DNA from 4 places in the Pantoea sp. X-Soil-ISGK-259 genome. Region 3 is predicted to be linked to each of the others. Evidence: predicted binding sites of a transcription regulator. Region 3 holds the regulator's gene; each other region holds the start of a gene.
The links. Region 3 encodes PurR, which represses purine synthesis genes. Its sites were predicted from a motif close to CANGCAAACGTTTGCNTG; they were not measured.
Positions count from the first base shown of each region.

Region 1 (3,209 bases), 210 kb from region 3:
TCCGCATTGTGAGCCGTGGCAGTCGACCATCGCCTGCTGCGCCGGGTGCAGTGCACGACCGTGACGCAGATCCTCTACGGTGATCAGCTGTTTACCCTGTAATGACGAGACCAGCGTCAGACAGCTATTGACCGTTTCATACTGCATCTCACCCCTGACGGCTTTTCCCAGGGTGACACTGCAGGCGCCACAGTCACCAGAGGCGCAGCCCTCTTTGGTACCAGGACGATGCTGACGGGTGCGCAGATAGTTGAGCACCGTAAGATTGGGGTCAAGTGCCTCTTCCCTGACCAGCTGGTTGTTTAACAAAAACTCAATCATGCGGCTTGCTCCTGTGCGTCGCGCTGCCAGACCGGACGACCATTTACCCAGGTCTGGGCAATATTGCGATCGTCGCCTAGCGTCATTAATACAAACAGCTTTTCCCAGATATCTTTGCTATTGCCAATACGCAGCTGCTGCAGCGCAGAGACTGCCGGATCGAGCACGACAAAATCGGCTTCTTTGCCGATGTTAAAATTTCCGATGGCGTGGTCGAGATCCAGCGCACGCGCTCCGCCCAGCGTGGCGTGATAAAAGGCTTCAGCGGCGCTGAGCCGGTAATGCTGCAACTGGCCTACTTTGTAAGCCTCGCCCAGCGTCTGCAGGATATTAAAGGTGGTGCCCGCGCCGACATCCGTGCCGATTCCCACCTTCACGCCCTGCTGCCAGCTGCGTTTAATGTTAAACAGGCCGCTGCCGAGGAAGAGGTTTGAGGTGGGACAGAAAGCAATAGAAGAATCGGTATCGTGCAGACACTGCCACTCTTTATCGTCCAGATGCAGACAGTGCGCGAAGACGCTGCGACGCCCGGTTAGCTGGTGATGATGATAAACATCCAGATAGCCCTCACGCTCCGGGAACAGCGCTTTTACCCAGGCCACCTCCTGTGGATTTTCACTGAGATGGGTATGCAGCCAGGTATCCGGAAATGCCTGGCGCAGCTGCTGCACTTTTTCCAGCAGTTGCGGGGAGGAGGTCGGCGCAAAACGCGGCGTCAGGGCGTAGCTCAGCCGTCCACGATTATGCCAGCGCTCAATCAGCGCCCGTGTCTGCTGGTAGCTCTGCTCCGGGGTTTCGGTAAGATTGTCGGGCGCATTGCGATCCATCATCACCTTCCCGGCAATCAGTCGCATGTTCAGGGCTTCTGCGGCACTGAACAGCGCCTCCACCGATTGCGGATGGACAGTACCAAACACCAGTGCGCTGGTAGTGCCATTTGAGAGCAGCTGATGCAGGAAAAAGGCGGACATTTTGGCCGCATGGTCAGGACAGTGATACTGCGCTTCAACCGGAAAAGTGTAGTGATTCAGCCACTCCAGCAGCTGTTCACCAAACGCACCAATCATCTCTGTCTGTGGATAGTGAATATGCGTATCGACAAAGCCAGGTACGATCAGTTTGCCGCGCAGATCGGTAATCGGATGGCCTGCCAGCATCGCCTCGCTGTTCTCCCAGCTATCCAGCCCTGCTACGCGTCCGTCACGCAGCAACAGCACCGCATCGTCCAGATAGCGCGCCTTACCGGCCAGGTCGTCGGGCTGATCCACGACACCAGTAAAGTCAAAGAAGCTGGCGCGAATCGCCGTGTCGGTTGCTGATAGCATGGGTTGTCCTTTCTGAAAGCGCGATAGAATAGTTGCAGGGAAATCTCCTGTTATAGCCTTGCAACCTGCGTGCCAGAACTGGTGAGCCGTAAAATCATTATAAATCAATCAAATAAATCATTTACCGCCTGTTGCGCAACATAAATCACCACAGATGGCTTAGCAACCGTTTGCGGAACGGAGGCAAACGGTTGCGACTCAATTTTATGTAAACTGATCATTCTGAGTATGGCCTGCCGAAGGGAAACGTGCCCTTTTTAGGTGCAGCCTGCCCTGAAAAGGCGCAGTCAGTTAACCGGTAAAATCCATTTACAGGCCTGGCGATTTTTCAACGCGCAGAAGCGGAAATGAAATGCTATGGTGAAGTCATCGACTCTGAAAATGGCATAAGGAACAGTGAGATGATTATTTTTGTCACCGGCGCGACCGCCGGTTTTGGTGAAAGCATCACCCGCCGCTTTATTGAGAATGGTCACAAAGTCATTGCCAGCGGACGCCGCGCCGAGCGTTTAAAAGCGCTGAAGGAGGAGCTGGGCGAGAATCTTTATACGGTGCAGCTGGATGTGCGTAACCGTGCCGCCATTGAAGAGATGGTCACGCACTTACCGGCAGAGTGGCGCAATATTGATGTACTGGTTAACAACGCCGGTCTGGCGCTGGGGATTGAACCTGCGCACAAAGCGAATGTTGAAGACTGGGAAAACATGATCGACACCAACACCAAAGGCCTGGTTTACATGACCCGCGCCCTGCTGCCCCACATGGTAGAGCGCGATATCGGCCACATCATCAACATTGGCTCGATTGCCGGTAGCTGGCCTTATGCCGGCGGCAACGTGTATGGTGCAACCAAAGCGTTTGTCCGTCAGTTCAGCCTTAACCTGCGAACCGATCTGCACGGTACGGCACTGCGCGTCACCGATATAGAACCCGGCCTTGTCGGCGGCACGGAGTTTTCCAATGTGCGCTTTAAGGGCGATGATGACAAAGCGGGCCAGGTTTATGAAGGCGCAAAGGCTTTAACACCCGAAGATGTCACAGAAGCGGTCTGGTGGGTTGCCACGCTGCCTAAGCATGTCAACATCAACAGTCTTGAAATGATGCCGGTCAGCCAGACGCTGGCAGGCCTGAAAGTCCATAAGCCTTAAGCCTCTGCAGCGCCAGTCCGTCCGGCTGGCGCTACCCGCGCCCCCAGCCCATCACGATGATCAGCATGCCGCTGAAGGCGATCACTGCCCCGCTCCAGTCCCACGCGCTTAACTTCACGCCATCCACTACCCGCAACCAAAGCAGCGCAGTCAGCACATAGACGCCACCGTAAGCGGCATAGACCCGTCCACTGGCGGCAGGATGCAGGGTCAGCAGCCAGACAAACAGCGCAAGACTCGCCGCTGCAGGCAGTAACAGCCAGGCTGAGCCCCCTTTTTTTAGCCATAACCAGGGCAAAAAACAGCCGATGATCTCCGCCAGCGCGGTAATAAAAAACAGCAAGGCGGTTTTAATCAGCACCCTAACCTCTCCTGAACGTAAACAAATGACTCACCACTGGTGAGCGAAGAAACG
Region 1 is NZ_AP035986.1:1,970,394-1,973,602, forward strand. It holds gene xdhA (xanthine dehydrogenase small subunit) at 1-321, opposite strand, end outside; gene guaD (guanine deaminase) at 318-1,646, opposite strand; gene ydfG (bifunctional NADP-dependent 3-hydroxy acid dehydrogenase/3-hydroxypropionate dehydrogenase YdfG) at 2,048-2,794, shown strand; gene AC6I77_RS09215 (YnfA family protein) at 2,826-3,152, opposite strand.
Region 1: guaD (guanine deaminase) is a predicted target of PurR. The motif match lies at 1,827-1,844, and genes of this name have one in related genera.

Region 2 (3,209 bases), 1.2 Mb from region 3:
GCGCCACAAAAGCGCTGCTGAGAATGCGCATATATCCGGCCAGCACAATCAGGTCTGGACGGTATGCGTCGATTTCAGTGATGAGCTGACGATCAAAGGCTTCGCGGTCAGCGAAGTCACTGGCGGCAAGCGCATGGGCGGGAATGCCCGCCTCCTGCGCCCGCGTCAGGCCATAAGCGGCGGCACGGTTGCTGAACACGGCAGCGACGCTGCCGTGAATCTGCCCGCTTTCACAGGCGTCAAGGATGGACTGAAGGTTACTTCCGTTGCCGGAAATCAGTACAACCAGCTTTTTCATCCGTTAATAACCACACGCTCTTCAGCATCCGACGCTTTAATCACGCCGAGCTTCCAGGCTTTCTCGCCTGCGGCCTGCATCAGCGCAATCGCCTTGTCCGCCTCTGCCGGGCTCAGGGCAATGATCATGCCGACGCCGCAGTTAAAGGTGCGGTACATCTCGAAACGGCTGACGTTGCCCGCCTGCTGTAACCAGCTGAATACCGCCGGCCATTCCCAGCTCTTCTCGTCGATCACGGCCTGAGTATTGTCAGGCAGTACGCGCGGAATATTCTCCCAGAAGCCGCCGCCGGTCAGGTGCGCAATAGCGTGTACATCGACCTGCTCAATCAGGCTCAGGATATTTTTCACGTAGATGCGGGTCGGTTCCAGCAGATGATCAGCCAGCGGTTTGCCTTCCAGCTGTTCAGCCAGTGGATCCGTGTTGCTGACTTCCAGAATTTTGCGCACCAGCGAATAGCCATTGGAGTGCGGGCCGCTTGATCCGAGGGCGATCAGTACGTCACCATCCTGCACCTTGCTGCCATCAATGATTTCTGACTTTTCCACCACGCCGACACAAAAACCCGCCACGTCGTAATCTTCGCCGTGATACATGCCTGGCATCTCAGCAGTTTCACCGCCTACCAGCGCACAACCCGACTGCAGACACCCTTCGGCGATGCCGGTGATCACCGCAGAGGCGGTTTCCACATCCAGTTTGCCGGTGGCGTAGTAGTCGAGGAAGAAGAGCGGCTCAGCGCCCTGTACCACCAGGTCGTTAACGCACATCGCGACCAGGTCAACACCAATGGCATCGTGGCGTTTGAGATCCATCGCCAGGCGCAGCTTGGTGCCGACGCCATCGGTGCCGGAGACCAGCACCGGTTCACGGTATTTTTGCGGCAGCGCGCAAAGCGCACCAAAACCGCCCAGTCCACCCATCACTTCCGGGCGACGCGTCTTTTTCACTACGCCTTTAATACGGTCAACCAGAGCGTTACCAGCATCAATATCAACACCGGCGTCTTTGTAACTGAGAGAGGTTTTGTCGGTCACTGCGAGGTCCCCACGCGAATTGCGGTTGGTGGTTAAAATAAAGCGCGGCAATTCTATCAGTGCAGGCAAACGTTTGCGAGTCCGGGATTGCGCATCGGGCGATTTTCATTAATCCTCTATTTGTTCCGGTAAAAGCCGCGGCTTTGCGCAAGAGCAGGTGGCGCAGGGCGCAAAAGGCGGTATAATCCCGCGATTTTTTTTTAGCTCAACTCATTCCGGGAGAACACCAATGAAGATCGTGGAAGTCAGACACCCGCTGGTCAAACATAAACTGGGCCTGATGCGTGAGCATGATATCAGCACAAAGCGTTTTCGCGAGCTGGCCTCTGAAGTGGGCAGCCTGCTGACCTACGAAGCGACCGCCGATCTGGAAACAGAGCGCGTCACCATTGAGGGCTGGAATGGCCCGGTAGAGATCGACCAGATCAAAGGCAAAAAAATCACGGTGGTCCCGATTCTGCGTGCCGGCCTGGGCATGATGGAAGGGGTGCTGGAGCACGTTCCCAGCGCCCGTATCAGCGTGGTGGGTGTTTACCGTGATGAAGAAACCCTGGAGCCAGTTCCCTACTTCCAGAAGCTGGTCTCTAACATTGAAGAGCGCCTGGCGCTGGTGGTTGACCCGATGCTGGCGACCGGCGGTTCCATGATCGCCACCGTCGATCTGCTGAAGAAAGCGGGCTGCACCAGCATCAAAGTGCTGGTTCTGGTTGCTGCACCAGAAGGGATTGCCGCGCTGGAGAAAGCGCATCCTGACGTCGAGCTTTATACCGCGTCAGTGGACCAGGGACTGAATGAAAAGGGTTACATCATTCCCGGGCTCGGCGATGCCGGGGACAAAATTTTCGGAACCAAATAAAACGCACAGCCGACCAGAGAGTCGGCTTTTTTTTGGCAAAAAACACCCCACGGATTCGGCCTGCCGCAAGGCGCACCGGCGTGCCTGCTGCTGTGCCTGAGGCCCGAATCGTCGGGGAAAAAATAAGGGGATAAATGATGACTCGTCGCGCCATTGGCGTCAGTGAACGACCGCCGTTACTGCAAACCATTCCACTCAGCCTGCAACACCTGTTTGCCATGTTTGGTGCCACGGTACTGGTACCCATTCTGTTTCACATCAACCCGGCGACAGTGCTGTTGTTTAACGGGGTCGGCACACTGATTTATCTCTTTATCTGTAAAGGCAAAATTCCCGCCTATCTGGGTTCGAGCTTTGCTTTTATCTCGCCGGTGCTGCTGTTATTGCCGCTGGGTTATGAGGTCGCACTGGGCGGGTTTATTCTGTGCGGCGTGCTGTTTTGCATCGTGGCGCTGATTGTCAAACGCGCCGGAACCGGCTGGCTTGATGTGATGTTCCCTCCGGCGGCGATGGGCGCAATTGTCGCCGTCATCGGTCTGGAGCTGGCGGGTGTGGCCGCGAATATGGCGGGCCTGCTGCCTGCTGAAGGCAGTACGCCCGACAGTAAAACTGTGCTGATCTCGCTGGTCACGCTGGCGGTAACCGTTTTCGGTTCCGTGCTGTTCCGTGGCTTCCTGGCGATCATCCCGATTCTGGTCGGGGTCGTGGCGGGTTATCTGCTTTCCGCGTTTATGGGCATCGTTGACTGGAGCGGCGTGGTCAAAGCGCCCTGGTTTGCACTGCCGACCTTTTATACGCCGCGCTTTGAGTGGGTAGCGATGCTGACGATTTTGCCTGCGGCGCTGGTAGTGATTGCCGAGCATATCGGTCATCTGGTGGTCACCGCCAATATCGTGAAGAAAGATCTGATTCGCGACCCCGGTCTGCATCGTTCAATGTTCGCCAACGGTTTATCGACCGTCATCTCCGGCTTCTTTGGTTCCACGCCCAACACCACCTACGGTGAAAACATCGGTGT
Region 2 is NZ_AP035986.1:2,971,521-2,974,729, reverse strand. It holds gene purN (phosphoribosylglycinamide formyltransferase) at 1-298, opposite strand, end outside; gene purM (phosphoribosylformylglycinamidine cyclo-ligase) at 295-1,335, opposite strand; gene upp (uracil phosphoribosyltransferase) at 1,565-2,191, shown strand; gene uraA (uracil permease) at 2,329-3,209, shown strand, end outside.
Region 2: purM (phosphoribosylformylglycinamidine cyclo-ligase) is a predicted target of PurR. The motif match lies at 1,398-1,415, and genes of this name have one in related genera.

Region 3 (3,209 bases):
CGGCAGAGTGTAAAAGGTGCGTTTGCTGCTGTGAAACGGTAATATTTGCCGCTTGCTGTTAAAAATTTTGAAGGCAGATTATGTGGTCAGAATATGCATTAGAAGTGGTTGACGCAGTCGCCCGTGGCGGCAGCTTTAGCGCTGCTGCGCAGGAGTTACATCGGGTGCCCTCTGCCATCAGTTACACGGTGCGGCAGCTGGAGAGTTGGCTGGCGGTGCCGCTGTTTGAGCGTCAGCACCGTGAAGTGGTACTGACTCCGGCAGGCGAGCATTTTGTCCGTGAAGGGCGCAGCGTCATCAAAAAAATGCTAGCCACACGACGACAGTGTCAGCAGCTGGCCAACGGCTGGCGCGGTCAGCTCAGCATCGCGGTTGACCGTATCGCTAAACCTCAGCGCACCCGGCAACTGGTTAAAGATTTCTATCGCCATTTCCCCGACATGGAGCTGATCATCAGTTATGAAGTTTTTAACGGCGTCTGGGATGCGCTGGCCGATGGCCGGGTAGAAGTGGCCATTGGGGCCACCCAGGCGATTCCGGTGGGCGGACGTTTTGCGTTTCGCGATATGGGCACACTCAACTGGCGCTGCGTGGTCGCGCCCGATCATCCCCTGACGCAGGCGAGCCAGATCGATGACGACACGCTGCGTAGCTGGCCGTCACTGGTGCTGGAAGATACTTCACGCGCACTGCCGCGCCGAATGACATGGACGCTGGATAACCAGCGCAGGCTGGTGGTGCCGGAATGGCAAACCGGGCTGGAGTGCGTGCAGGCGGGATTGTGTGTGGCGATGGTGCCCGGTCATCTTGCCAGGCCACTGCTCGACAGCGGCGATCTGGTTGAACTGACTCTGCCGGTGGCGTTTCCGGACAGTCCCTGCTGTGTCAGCTGGGCTGAGGATCGCGCATCACCGGCGACTGGCTGGTTGCTCAGCTACCTGGGTGATGCGCAAACGCTTAATCAGGAGTGGTTAAGCGAGGATTAACGGCGATAGTCGCGGAATGGACCGTCGGCCACCGAGCGGCGCTCAATCAGCGTAGGGTGTACTTCAATCGTCTGTGACACTTCACGCTTACTGGTGATGCGGTCCAGCAGCATATCCAGCGCTTTTTCACCTAACTGAGCTTTAGGCTGATGCACGGTGGTCAGGGCCGGTGCGAAATAGCGGGCGTTGCGCACATTATCATAACCGATCACCGAAATATCCTGCGGTACGCGCAAACCCATTTCGTCGGCGGCGCAAATTGCACCCATTGCCATGATATCACCACCGCAGAACACCGCCGTCGGGCGCTGTTTCTGTGACAGGATCTGCTGCATCGCCTGATAGCCCGACTCCGGCTCAAAGTCACCCTGGACAATCCACTCGGCGCGCGGCTGAATGCTGGCTTCTTCCAGCGCCTTCAGGAAACCGGCATGACGTCCGCCACCGGTATTACGCTCCATCTGACCGGGGATAGCACCAATGTCGCGGTGACCGCGTTCAATCAGATAGCGTCCTGCCAGATAGCCGCCCTGGAACGCGTTATCCAGAACCGTGTCGGTGAAGTCGGCGCGCGATTCGCCCCAGTCCATTACCACCATCGGGATGTTACGGTTCTCTTCCAGCATCTGCAGCAGGTCGTCTGGATATTCTGAGCACATCACCAGCAGACCATCGACACGCTTCTGCGCCATCATGCTGAGATAGGCGCGCTGTTTTTGCAGATCGTTATGCGAATTCCCCAGAATCAGCGTATAGCCTTTGTCAAAACAGTGATTCTCAATCGCTTCAATAATCTCTGCGAAATAGGGGGCTTCGCTGGAGGTCGCCAGCAGGCCCAGCGTTCTGGTGTGATTCACTTTCAGGCTGCGCGCCACGGCGCTTGGCGAATAGTGCAGTTCTTTTATCGCCTGCCAGACCGCGTTACGCGTCTCTTCTGCGACAAAGCGGGTTTTATTGATGACGTGCGAAACCGTCGTCGTTGAGACGCCAGCGCGTTTCGCCACATCTTTAATTGTTGCCATGAAAATCGGACTCCAGTGCTTATCTAACTCTATGATAAGCGTAGTGTTAAACGTTTGCGTCTGCTCAGGGTTTTTTCCGCAAAAATGCCGCGTTTTTGGCCGGTTTACAGGCCGCTGGCGGAAATAAAACGCCTGAAAACCGGCGCAAACGGAATCAGGATTGCGCGCGTTGCGCAACAAAGGCGGGATTCTAACAAGGCTGAACGGATAAAACGAGATTTTTACCGGGCCCTGTGGGAAAATGCGATATCCCCACAAATTGTGTGACTAAGGAGCAAACAATGAGTACCGATCTTAAACTGGCTTTAATGACGACTGCGGGCTGTCTGCTGATGATTGTAGCCTTTAGTTTTACCGCCATTCTGCACTAAAAAAAAGCCGGGAATCTCCCGGCTTTTTACGACTGTTTTCTGGTTAGCGTATGGTTTTCGGCGTCATCACACGACGGGCACCAATGTAATGACGCTGCCAGTAATCTTCCCCTAATGCGCTAATCTGAATGTCTTTTCCGGTACGCGGTGACTGGATAAACTTGCCATCTCCCAGGTACACGCCAACGTGATCCGCTGTACCGCGACCATTAATACGGAAGAAGACCAGATCGCCTTTCTCCAGCGACTCACGCTTGATGGGTGCGGCGTCACGCAGGTGATACATCTCATTAGCGGTACGCGGAATCTTAAACTTCACCAGATCTTTATAGGCGTACCAGACCAGGCCGCTGCAATCGAAGCCGGTATGCGGCGAAGTGCCGCCCCACTGGTAGGGTTTACCCAGCTGGCCCATCAGTTTGGTCATCGCGGTTTCGCGAGCCTTCTGATAACGCTGACGGTGGGATTTGCTCATTTTAATCGTGCCCGGCTCGCTGGTGGTGACCTCAGCGGTTTTTAGCAGGCGCTGATGGCCATAGCGTTTCTTCTCTTTGTTCTTTTGCTGGCTTTTGCTTATACGGGCGGTTTTAAGCGAGGTCTTCTTAGCAGGCGTCTGTTTGGCAGTGAGTTCGACTTTTTTCTGTTTTTTCGTTTTAAGTTTTTGAACAGGGCTGAGGCGAGTCTTTTTCGTCACCGTTTTTACCTGGCGACGTTTGCGGCGTTCATCGTCGCGCGCACTCTTTTTTTCTGCTTTATGCGTACTGACGTTCACCGGCGTGTGCGGCGAAGCAGCAGCGACGTTGAAAAACAGTTGCGCAATGGCCAGCATG
Region 3 is NZ_AP035986.1:1,764,824-1,768,032, forward strand. It holds gene punR (DNA-binding transcriptional activator PunR) at 81-986, shown strand; gene purR (HTH-type transcriptional repressor PurR) at 983-2,008, opposite strand; gene cydH (cytochrome bd-I oxidase subunit CydH) at 2,290-2,379, shown strand; gene AC6I77_RS08220 (C40 family peptidase) at 2,423-3,209, opposite strand, start outside.

Region 4 (3,209 bases), 1.5 Mb from region 3:
ATGCCGTGCTGCATCATTATCAGCAGCGTCGTCAGCCCGATCGCGCCGCCACTATCGGCATCACCGACGGACTGGTGCGCGTTTTTGCAAACCAGTATGGTCCACTGGTGGCAGGACGTAACCTGGGCCTGCTGGCAATGGATCATCTGCCGTGGCTACGAAATCAACTGGCTGAGCGTACGCTTGGCTGGGTTAAGCGTTAATAAAGAGGCTCAGATGCAAAGTTTTGATGTGGTGATCGCCGGTGGCGGTATGGTGGGGCTGGCGGTGGCCTGCGGCTTGCAGGGCAGCGGACTGCGCATCGCCGTGCTGGAAAAATCGCCGGAGCCACCGCTGGCGCTGAGTGCGTCACCGTCGATTCGCGTGTCGGCGATAAACGCCGCCAGCGAACGGCTGCTGCAGAAGCTGGATGTCTGGTCGACCATTCTTTCGCTGCGCTGCCGCGCATATCACGGCATGGAAGTGTGGGATAAGGACAGCTTCGGCTCCATCGCTTTTGATGATGAGCAGCAGGGCTTGTCACATCTGGGCCATATCGTCGAAAACCCGGTGATTCACACTGCGCTCTGGCAACGTGCCAGCGCCTGCAGCGACGTGACGATAATGGCACCTTCGCAGTTACAGCAGGTGGCATTTGGTGACAACGAAGCCTTTGTTACGCTGCAGGATGGCAGTATGTTAAGCGCGCGATTACTGATTGCCGCTGACGGTGCTAACTCCTGGCTGCGCAACAAAGCCGATATTCCGCTGACTTTCTGGGATTACGATCACCGTGCGTTAGTGGCTAACGTCCGCACTGAGAAGCCGCACGACGCGGTGGCCCGCCAGGTGTTCCACGGCGACGGTATTCTGGCTTTCCTGCCGATGCAGGATCCGCATCTGAGCTCCATCGTCTGGTCGCTCTCGCCACAGGAAGCGAGCCGTCTGGAAACCATGCCGGAAGCGCTGTTCAATCAGCAGCTCTCAGTGGCGTTTGATATGCGCCTCGGCCTGTGTCAGCTGGAAAGCGAGCGCAAATCGTTCCCGCTGGTAGCGCGCTATGCCCGCAACTTTGCGGCACACCGTCTGGCGCTGGTGGGCGATGCGGCTCACACCATTCATCCGCTGGCGGGGCAGGGCGTAAACCTTGGCTTTATGGATGCCGCCGAGTTGATTGGCGAGATTCGCCGCCTGCATCAGCAGGGCAAAGATATTGGTCAGCACCTCTATCTGCGTCGCTACGAGCGCAGCCGTAAACACAGCGCCGCAATGATGCTGGCTGGCATGCAGGGCTTCCGGGAGATGTTCGCTGGCAATAATCCGGCGAAAAAACTGCTGCGTGACGTCGGTCTGAAACTGGCTGATCGTCTGCCAGGGGTAAAACCTATGATGCTGAAGCAGGCGATGGGCCTGAATGATTTGCCCGCCTGGCTTCGCTAAATTCTCGCCTTTTGATAAGCCAGCGTCTGCTGGCTTTTTTTATGTCTGAATCCCTCTGCACCACCAAAAGGCAATGCTGCACCAGTCCGGGTCTTCGTTTGATTTATTCTAATTTTGCTAGCAATTTCGCATTACTTTTTCTCATTCATCTCTTCGCGGTCAGCGGGATTTTTTTAACATCCTGAACGCCTTGCCGCATAAATTTGCTGTGTATATTTAAAGTCCCTGCATTTATTGCGCGATTAATCACAAAATTGCAGTTTTTTATCCTGTCACAGGCTGTTTCTGGTTAGGCTGTGCATCTGCGTTCGACCCCGGTTTGCTTATGGTTAATCGTCAGATTCGGTGGTAACGTCAGTCGTAAGAGAACGTTTGCGTCGGCACTCAATTCCGGCGCAATTTTGCCCTCACTCGCTTCTGCACAGGATGGTTATGACTCAGCAAACACCTCTGTTTGAACAGCATCAGGCCTGCGGTGCCCGCATGGTGGATTTTCATGGCTGGATGATGCCATTGCACTATGGCTCCCAGATGGATGAACATCATGTGGTGCGCACTGACGCCGGGATGTTTGATGTCTCTCACATGACCATCGTCGACCTGACAGGACCGCGTACCCGCGAATTCCTGCGCTATCTGCTGGCGAATGATGTGGCAAAACTGACGCAGCCAGGCAAAGCGCTTTACACCGGGATGCTGAATGCGTCGGGTGGCGTCATTGACGATTTGATTGTTTACTTTATGAGCGAATCGTTCTTCCGGCTGGTGGTGAACTCCGCAACCCGTGAAAACGATCTCGCCTGGATCACACAACATGCGCAGGGTTATGGCATTACGCTGACGGAACGCGATGACCTGGCGCTGATTGCTGTGCAGGGTCCGCAGGCGCAGCAGAAAGCGCAGACGCTGTTCAGCGAGGAGCAGCGTCAGGCTGTGGCTGGCATGAAGCCGTTTTTTGGTGTGCAGTCAGGTGACCTGTTTATCGCGACCACTGGTTACACCGGCGAAGCAGGATATGAAATTGCGATGCCCGCCGGTGAGGCAGCCGATTTCTGGCAGCGCCTGCTGGCAGCTGGCGTAAAACCTGCCGGACTGGGCGCACGCGACACACTGCGCCTGGAAGCCGGAATGAATCTTTATGGTCAGGAGATGGACGAAGGCGTTTCACCGCTGGCCGCCAACATGGGCTGGACGGTGTGCTGGGAACCTTCTGACCGCGATTTCATAGGCCGGGAAGCGCTGGAACTGCAGCGTGAACGCGGCACAGAAAAGCTGGTGGGGCTGATCCTCACAGAAAAAGGGGTGCTGCGTAACGGCCAGCCGGTGCGTTTCACCGATGACCAGGGGCAGCCACAGGAGGGGATCATCACCAGTGGTTCTTTCTCACCGACGCTGGGTTGCAGCATCGCCCTGGCGCGCGTACCGGCCTCGGTCGGCAGCACCGCCATCGTTGAGATCCGTAACCGCCAGATGCCCGTCCAGGTTACCCGTCCCGTTTTTGTCCGCGCCGGTAAACCGGTCGCTCAGTAAATTTTATTCAGGAGAAATGGCCAATGAGCAATGTGCCGAATACGTTGAAGTACCGCGACAGCCATGAATGGGTGCGCAAAGAAGCCGATGGCAGCTACACCGTGGGTATTACTGAACATGCGCAGGAGTTACTGGGCGACATGGTATTTGTCGATCTGCCTGAAGTGGGCGCGACGTTTGCCGCCGGTGAAGAGTGCGCGGTGGCAGAGTCCGTTAAAGCGGCGTCAGATATCTATGCGCCAATTAGCGGTGAGATTGTG
Region 4 is NZ_AP035986.1:3,305,385-3,308,593, reverse strand. It holds gene ubiH (2-octaprenyl-6-methoxyphenyl hydroxylase) at 1-203, shown strand, start outside; gene ubiI (FAD-dependent 2-octaprenylphenol hydroxylase) at 217-1,419, shown strand; gene gcvT (glycine cleavage system aminomethyltransferase GcvT) at 1,852-2,949, shown strand; gene gcvH (glycine cleavage system protein GcvH) at 2,973-3,209, shown strand, end outside.
Region 4: gcvT (glycine cleavage system aminomethyltransferase GcvT) is a predicted target of PurR. The motif match lies at 1,781-1,798, and genes of this name have one in related genera.